One region of the Micromonospora sp. WMMD710 genome, then DNA from elsewhere that is predicted to be linked to it. Evidence: riboswitches for the same ligand, from Rfam matches in the RefSeq annotation. Region 1 holds a riboswitch; the other holds the start of a gene.

What was found. A riboswitch is a leader RNA that binds a small molecule or an ion and turns the genes downstream of it on or off. The one in region 1 is predicted to bind S-adenosylmethionine.
Region 2: another riboswitch for S-adenosylmethionine. It lies ahead of O7620_RS13890 (ABC transporter substrate-binding protein); the one in region 1 lies ahead of O7620_RS27975 (aminotransferase class V-fold PLP-dependent enzyme).

The regions. Positions count from the first base shown of each region.
Region 1 is NZ_JARUBD010000001.1:6,041,465-6,045,514, forward strand. Features, by position in the region: gene O7620_RS27970 (FUSC family protein) at 1-447, shown strand, start outside; gene O7620_RS27975 (aminotransferase class V-fold PLP-dependent enzyme) at 454-1,713, opposite strand; SAM riboswitch class IV at 1,760-1,880, opposite strand; gene O7620_RS27980 (PrsW family intramembrane metalloprotease) at 1,904-3,388, shown strand; gene O7620_RS27985 (hypothetical protein) at 3,408-3,575, opposite strand; gene O7620_RS27990 (co-chaperone GroES) at 3,656-3,994, opposite strand.
Region 2 is NZ_JARUBD010000001.1:3,031,150-3,035,199, forward strand. Features, by position in the region: gene O7620_RS13880 (hypothetical protein) at 65-256, shown strand; gene corA (magnesium/cobalt transporter CorA) at 273-1,403, opposite strand; SAM riboswitch class IV at 1,599-1,710, shown strand; gene O7620_RS13890 (ABC transporter substrate-binding protein) at 1,976-2,845, shown strand; gene O7620_RS13895 (amino acid ABC transporter permease) at 2,885-3,667, shown strand; gene O7620_RS13900 (amino acid ABC transporter ATP-binding protein) at 3,664-4,050, shown strand, end outside.

The sequences.
Region 1 (4,050 bases):
CTGATCCACTACGCGGAGGCGGCCGATCCGATCGACCGGGCGATGCGCAACAGCGGCACGCTGATCCGCCGGTCCGTCACGCTGGTCGAGGACGAGGAACCCGTGCCCGATCCGATGCCGGACGCGATCGGCCACCTGGCCGAGTCGGTCCGGCTGCTCAAGCACGAGTTCGCCGCCGGCGAGATGCCGGCGAAGGCCCGGGAACGGTCGTTGCGCGCGGTCAGCGAGGCCGGCCGGGCGTACGGCGAGGGCGTCGGCTTCTCCGGCAGCGTCGTCATCGCCCAGATCCGGACCACGGCCAGTGACCTGCTGGTGGCCTCCGGGATCGAGCAGGAGGAGGCGAACCGGTGGATCCGCACCGCCTTCGGGGAGCAGGAGCGGCCCGTCGGTGAGTCGGCCGAACCGGGTGAGGCGCCGAAACCGCCCACCGCCCCACCCGTCGGCTGACCGTACTCAACCCAGCTCGGCGAGCGCCTCGATCAGCCGGTCCACCTCAGCGGCGGTGCTGCCCAGGCCGATGCTGGCGCGCAGCGCCGTGGACGGCAGGTCCCGTCGGCCGCTGCGCCCCGCCGCCTCGTCGAGCAGCCGCCGGGCCAGCGGGTGGGCACAGAACAGGCCGTCGCGTACGCCGATGCGGTGCCTCGCGGCCAGCCGGGCGGCCACCTCGGCGGAGTCCCACCCGGTGACCACGAACGAGACGATTCCGACCCGGGGCGCGTCCGGGCCGAAGGTACGCAGTTCCACCACGTGCGGCAGGGCCGCGAGGCCGTCCCGCAGACGAGCCAGCAGCGCCTGCTCGCGGGCGGCCAGCGCGGCACGGTCCGCGCCGGCCAGCTCCGTGCACACCGCGGCCAGCGCCACGGCGCCGAGCAGGTTCGGGGTGCCGCCCTCGTGCCGTGCCGGGCCGGTCGCCCAGGTCACGTCATGGGTGGCCGGGCCGACGCGGCTGGTGGCGCCGCCACCGGCCAGGTACGGCGGAGCCGCGTCCAGCCAGTCGGCCCGGCCGATCAGCACGCCCGCGCCGAACGGGGCGTACAGCTTGTGGCCCGACACGGCCAGGTAGTCCACGTCGAGGGCGAGCAGGTCGACCGGTGCGTGCGGGGCGAGCTGCGCGGCGTCGAGCGCGATCCGGGCCCCGTGCCGGTGGGCCACCCGGGCCAACTCCGCGACCGGCCACCGCTCGCCCGTCACGTTGCTGGCGCCGGTGACCGACACCAGCACCGGCAGCGCCGGGTTGCTGTCCCGCCGCAGCTCGGTCAGGGCGGCGGCGAGGGCGCGTACCGCCCCGGCGGGGTCGGCGGGCACCGGCAGCCGTACCGAGCCGCGCGGCCAGGGCAGCAGGTTCGCGTGGTGCTCGCCGGCGAACGTGACAACCGTGGTGCCGGTGGGTAGCGCCCGACCCAGCAGGTTGAGCGCGTCCGTGGTGTTCCGGGTGAAGATCACATGGTCGTCGGGGCGGGCGCCGAAGAAGTCGCCGACGGTCTGCCGGGCCTTCTCGTAGGCCAGCGTGCAGCGCTGCGACAGCGCTCCCGCGCCGCGGTGCACGCTCGCGTACCAGGGCAGCAGCTCGTTCACCGCGTCGGCCGCGGCCCGCGCGCACGGCGCGCTGGCCGCGTAGTCCAGGTTGATCTCGCCGGGCACGCCCAGCACGTCGAGCGGCGCGGGCGCCACGGTGGGCAGGGCGGGCAGCGAGGGTACGAGAGTGACGGACACGCCGGAACCTCCGGGGTCAGGGACCCCGGGTGCGACATCGGGACGGGGTCCGCGCTTGCCCAGCACGCCGATCGGGCTGGGCCCGGTCATCACCCGGGGCACCCCACCGCGAACTCGACGAGGGTTGCCGGCCAGCAAGCCGGGGCTTGACGCTGGCGCTCGTGACCTGCCCGCAGCATAGCGGCTGCCGATGCGACCGGACCAGTCGGCGGCGGATGGCTACGCTGACCGCATGGCCGACACCCCGCCCGGTTCACCCCTGCCGTCGCCGCCGCCCGCGTCGGCGGCTCCGTCCACCGGCGAGGCGCCCCGGATGCCGCCGCGCAGCAAGGGTTGGCGGTTCCTGGCGCTGGCCGGGGTGGCGCTGTTCATCGCCGCCTGCGCGGGGTTCATGGTCTTTCGGCTCGGCCAGTCACTCGGGTTGCAGGCGCTGCTGATCGGCGTGATCGCCGCCATCCTGCCGGTGCCGGTGCTGGTCGCCTGCTTCCTCTGGCTGGACCGCTACGAGCCGGAGCCCCTGAAGTACCTGATGTTCTGCTTCGCGTGGGGCGCGTTCGTCGCCACGGCCGCCTCGCTCACCGTGAACGAGTTCGCCGCCGGACGTTTCGCCGACTGGGGGTTGCCGGCCGCGCTCACCGGTGTGCTGGTGGCGCCCTTCATCGAGGAACTGACCAAGGCGCTCGGCCCGATCCTGCTCCTGGTGTTCCGCCGCCGGGAGTGGTCGGGGATCACCGACGGCCTGGTCTACTGCGGGCTCTCCGCGGTGGGCTTCGCCATGGTGGAGAACATCCTCTACCTGGGCGGGTACGGCTACGCGGCCGGCGCCGACCGCTACGGCCCCGCGACGGGCACCCAGCAGGTCATCGCCATCTTCATCGTGCGGATCCTCCTGTTCGGGTTCGCCCATCCGCTCTTCACCTCGATGACCGGTGTGGGGCTGGGTGTCGCGGCCCGGACGGCCGACCGGCGGGTACGGGTGCTCGCACCGGTCGGCGGTCTGCTGCTGGCGATGATGCTGCACGGCACCTGGAACCTGCTGCCCACGCTGACGCAGGCCACCGGCGAGACGGTGATCATGCTGTACGGCTTCCTGGGCCTCATGGTGCCGGTCTTCTTCGCCATGGTGGGGCTGGCGGTGTGGCTGCGCGCCTGGGAGGGGCGGCTCACCGAGCGGACGCTGCCGGACTACGTCCGCGCCGGCTGGTTGACCCCACCAGAGGTGGCCGCGCTGAGCAGCCTCGGCCGTCGGCACGCCGCCCGTAGTTGGGCCCGCCGGGTCGCCGGGGACGCCGGTCTGCGGGCGATGCGCGGCTACCAGTTCTCCGCGACCCGACTGGCGCTGCTGCGCGACGGGACGCTGCGCGGCCTGGACCGTAAGCCCGCCGACCAGGAGCGCTCGGCTCGGGAGGAGCGGGAGTTGCTGGATGCGATCAGCGCGTACCGATCGTTCTTCGTCGGTCGTGACCCGCAGGCTCCGGTGGGGGTCTGGGACGGCAGCCGCTACCACCTGCGCTTCCCGGACGGCACGCAACGCTCGCTGGATGCGCCGGACGAGCCGGTGGTGCCGATCCCGGTGGTGCTGGCTCCCGCGCCACCCGCGCCTCCGATCGGGTACGCCCCGCCCGGCTGGCCCGGTCTGCGGCCGGCGTCGCCGTGGACGCCCGGTCAATCCTGACGTCGGCCTTGGGGGCGGCTCAGGTCATCAGGGTGGTGAGGAAGTCACCGAGGCCCTGGGCCATCGCGACCAACGCGGCCCCGATCGCCTTGAACATCTGCGCGGCACCGTCGGGTCGGAACGCCATGAAGTAGATCAGAAACGCGACGCTGCCCCAGGTCAGCAGCTTCTTCACGAATACCGGCATCGTCCCTCCCCAGGGCCACGGTCGCCGGATGGCTTCCCGTCGTGCCGTGCGGCAAACGGCGCGCGGCGGGGGAGGGGCGTCTAGAGGTAGAGGCCGGTGGAGTCGTTCTCGACCCGCTCGGCGGCCACGGCGTGCACGTCCCGCTCGCGCAGCAGTACGTAGCCGCGGCCGTGCAGCTCGACCTCGGAGCGCTCGTCCGGGTCGAAGAGCACCCGGTCGCCGGAGACGATGGCGCGCACGTTCGGCCCCACCCCGACGGCGGTGGCCCACGCGAGCCGTTTGCCCACCGCGGCGGTCGCCGGGATGACGATGCCGGCGGTGGAGCGACGCTCGCCGTCGCCGCCCTCCATCCGTACCAGCACGCGGTCATGCAGGAGGCGGATCGGCAGGCCGGCATCGAGATCCTGGTCGGCGGTCACGACGCAGACGCTACCGTGTCGCCGACGGCCGATTGCCGGTGGTTACGCCCGAGGCT
Region 2 (4,050 bases), 3.0 Mb from region 1:
GTGACCCGGCCGGTGGCGCGGGCGCACACCGCGCCGCCCGCGGCGGCTTCGACGACGAGAGGCAGTGCCCATGCAGGCTCAGCGCAGGCCACCGCGCACGGAGCGGAGCCAGACCCGGGACGACCGGACCGGGGGCGGCATGACCGGGGCGGCCACGCCACTGACGATCTGGGCCGCTGCCGTGCTGCTCGGCCGGATCGGGGCGGGCGACGACGACAGTGAGGACGAGCGGCACATCCTGCGCGGCATCGAGTGAGCACCGCCTCCCGGGGTCAGAGCCAGCCGCGCCGCTTGAAGACCAGGTAGAGGGTGCCGCAGACCAGCACCATGAGCAGCAGCGCGAACAGGTACCCGAAGCGCCAGTTCAGCTCCGGCATGTGGACGAAGTTCATCCCGTACACGGTGCCGATGAGGGTGGGGGCGAACAGGATCGCGGCCCAGGAGGAGACCTTCTTCAGCTCCTCGTTCTGCGCGTAGCTGGCCGCGGTGAGGCTGCGCATCTCCTCGTTCTGCTGCTGTGAGACGAGGGTGGCGTTGACGGTAAGGATGTTCTGCAACAGGTGCCGGAAACCGTCCACCCGTTCCACCACCTGGGTGAGGTGATCGGTCACGTCCCGCAGGTAGCGGCGCAGTTCCTCGTCGGAACTGCCGGCGCCGTCGGCCAGTGCGCCGAGCACGGTGAGCAGCGGGCGGGCGGCACGCTGGAACTGGATGACCTCCCGGCTGAGCCCGTAGATGCGCCGGCTGGCGTTCGGGTCACCGCCGAACACCTGGGTCTCGATCTCGTCGATGTCGTTCTCCAGACCGGCCACCACCGGCGCGTACCCGTCGACCACCTGGTCGAGGATCGCGTACAGGACGGCCTCCGGTCCGCGGGCGAGCATCGGCGCGTCGGTTTCCATCCGCCGCCGCACGGCGGCCAGGTCCGGGGCCTCGCCGTGCCGGACGGTGACCACCAATCCCGGCCCGATGAACAGGTGCAGCTCGGAGAATTCGACCTCCTCCCGCAGGTCGTCGTAGCGGGCGGCGCGCAGCACCACGAACAGGGTGTCGCCGTACCGTTCCAGCTTGGGCCGCTGATGGGCGTTGATCGCGTCCTCGACCGCCAGGTCGTGCAGCCGGAACTCCCGGGCCAGTGAGGTGATCTGGTCGATGTCCGGCCGGTACAGCCCGATCCACGCCATCGCACCGTCGTGCTCCTGCTCCTGCAGGCAGCGGTACGTCTCGGCGAGGCCGGACGGCGACGCGAACCGGTGCCCTCGGATGTAGACGGCGCTGTCCGCCATGCCACCGGAGGGTGGGGCGGCCGGCTCGGCCGGTGGCGGTACGCCGACGCGGGTCTCGTGGACGTCGAGCTGGCGGCCGAAACCACCACCGGGGCGGAAGCGACGGTTGCCGGCCATGACCCGCCCCTCCCCGGTGACGTCCCGCCCGGCGGCCTGCCGACCCGACCGGACAGGTCGGTGCGGGGCACCGGAGGCGCTGCATCCCCCCTGCCCCCGAGGCGAAACCCGACCTGGCGGTCCGCCCGTCGCGGACGGTGAGCGTGGTCATAACGACTGGACGATGCACCGGTCTCGGCTGCTAGCCTCGGCGCAGGTCATGAGCGCCAGCGCGAAGCCCCGGCTCGCTGGCCGGCAACCCTCCTCCGCGGTGGGGTGCCCCGGGTGAAGACCAGGCACCGGCAGGACGTCGGTGCAAGCGTGGCCTGGCACCCAGGTCAGCACAGACCCGGGAGACCGTATGCGCATCCTCAGCTCCACCCCAGCGGACGACCGCGTCGACCGGCGCTCGCCGGCACTGACCCGGCGTCGGCACGTGGACATGATGCGAATGTGCAGCGCGGCGTGTCGTCGCCGCACCGCGCACTAGCGCGTCCCTCTTCCCGCACCCATTTTCCAGCGGTACGCCCACCGGGCGCACCGTCAACGGCGCGTGTCCGTGCCCGCCGTTGCGTACCCCTTCGGAGACACCTGTGCGATTCCTTCCTGCCCTGACCCGTGCCGCCGCCCTGGGCGCGGCCACCATCCTGGCCGCCACGGCGCTGACCGCCTGCGGCGACGACGCCTCGACCGACGAGGCCGCCAACCCGTACGGCCTGGCCCAGCCGGGCGTGCTGCGGGCCGGCACGCTGACCGACGCCCCGCCGAACGTGTACCTCAAGGACGGTAAGTTCACCGGCTTCGACAACGACCTGCTGACCGCGGTGGCCAACAAGCTCGGTCTCAAGGTCGAGTTCGTCGGCACCGACTTCTCCGCGCTGCTGTCCCAGGTCAACAACCACAAGTTCGACGTGGGCAGCTCCTCGATCACCATCACCGAGGCACGCAAGAAGACCGTCGACTTCGGCAACGGCTACGACTTCGGCTACTTCGGCCTGGACGTCCCCGCCGGTTCGCCGATCACCGGCTTCGACCAGCTCGCCGGCAAGCGGGTCGTGGTGGTCCAGGGCACCGTCCAGGACGACTACGCCACCGGCAAGCAGCTCAACCCGGTGCGGGTGCCGGACTACAACGGCGCGATCAACCAGCTCAAGGCGGGCACCGCCGACGCGTGGATCGCCCCCGCGGAGATCGGCGAGAAGTCGGCCGCCGACAGCAGCGGCAAGATCACTGTTGCGGCCAAGCAGCTCAGCCCGGCACCGACCGCGTACGCCGTGGCCAAGGGCAGCGACAAGCTGCGCGAGGCGCTCAACAAGGGCCTCGACGAGGTGATCGCGGACGGCACCTGGAGCCGGTTGCAGGCGCAGTACTACCCGGGTCGGCCGATCCCGGCGGACTTCAAGCCGGGCAGCGGCACCGTTGCGGCGCCCACGACGTCGGCGTCCGCGTCGGCCGCGTCCTGAACCGGTGACGAGCGAGCGGGGCGGTAGGAGAGGCGACCGATGGATCCGTTGAGCACCCTGTGGGAGACGTTCTTCGACGTCGACGCCATGCGTGAGGCGCTGCCCGAGATGCTGACCGTCGGGTTGCCGAACACGCTGATCCTGGCGGTCTCCGCCGCCCTGCTCGGCTCGGTGCTGGGCCTGCTGCTGGCCGTCGCCGGCATCTCCCGCAGCCGGTGGCTGCGCTGGCCGGCCCGGGTCTACACCGACGTGTTCCGGGGCCTGCCGGCCGCGGCGACGATCCTGCTGATCGGCGTCGGGCTGGCACCGCTGGGCATGCAGGTCTGGGGGCCGGACCCGTACCCGCTGGGCATCCTGGCGCTGTCGTTGATCGCGGCCGCGTACATCGGGGAGATCTTCCGCTCCGGCATCCAGTCGGTGGAGGCCGCGCAACTGGAGGGTGCCCGCGCCCTCGGTTTCTCCTGGTCCGACGCGATGCGGCTGGTGATCATCCCGCAGGGTGTCCGGCGGGTGCTGCCGGCCTGGGTGAACCAGCTCATCGCATTGATCAAGGACTCCAGCCTGGTCTACTTCCTCGGCCTGGTGGCCAGCCAGCGGGAGCTGTTCCGGATCGGGCAGGACTACGCGGCCACCACCGGCAACGAGTCCGCGCTGCTGCTGGCCGGGCTCTTCTACCTGGCCCTGACCGTGCCGCTGACGCACGTCGTCAACTGGATCGACGGGCGGCTGCGCCACGGCCGGCCGGCCACCGCGCCCGCCGACGAGGACGAGGACGACACCGACCCGGCGCTGGCCGGCGCCCCGGAAGGAGACCGGCGATGACCACCTCCGTCAGCCTGGAGGCTCGGGACGTACACCTCGCCTTCGGGCCGAACCGGGTGCTGCGCGGCGTCGACCTCACCGTGCGGCGCGGTGCGACGGCCTGCGTGATCGGGCCGTCCGGGTCGGGCAAGTCCACTCTGCTGCGTACCCTCAACCGCCTGATCGAGCCCGATCGCGGCGACGTGCTGCTGGACGGGCGCAGCGTGCTGGGCGACGACCCGGACGCGCTGCGGCAGCGGATCGGCATGGTGTTCCAGCAGTTCAACCTGTTTCCGCACATGACCGTGCTGCGCAACGTCACCCTGGCGCTGCGCCGGCTGCGCAAGCTCGGCGAGGACGAGGCGGACGCCCTCGCCCGCGCCCAGTTGGAGCTGGTGGGGCTG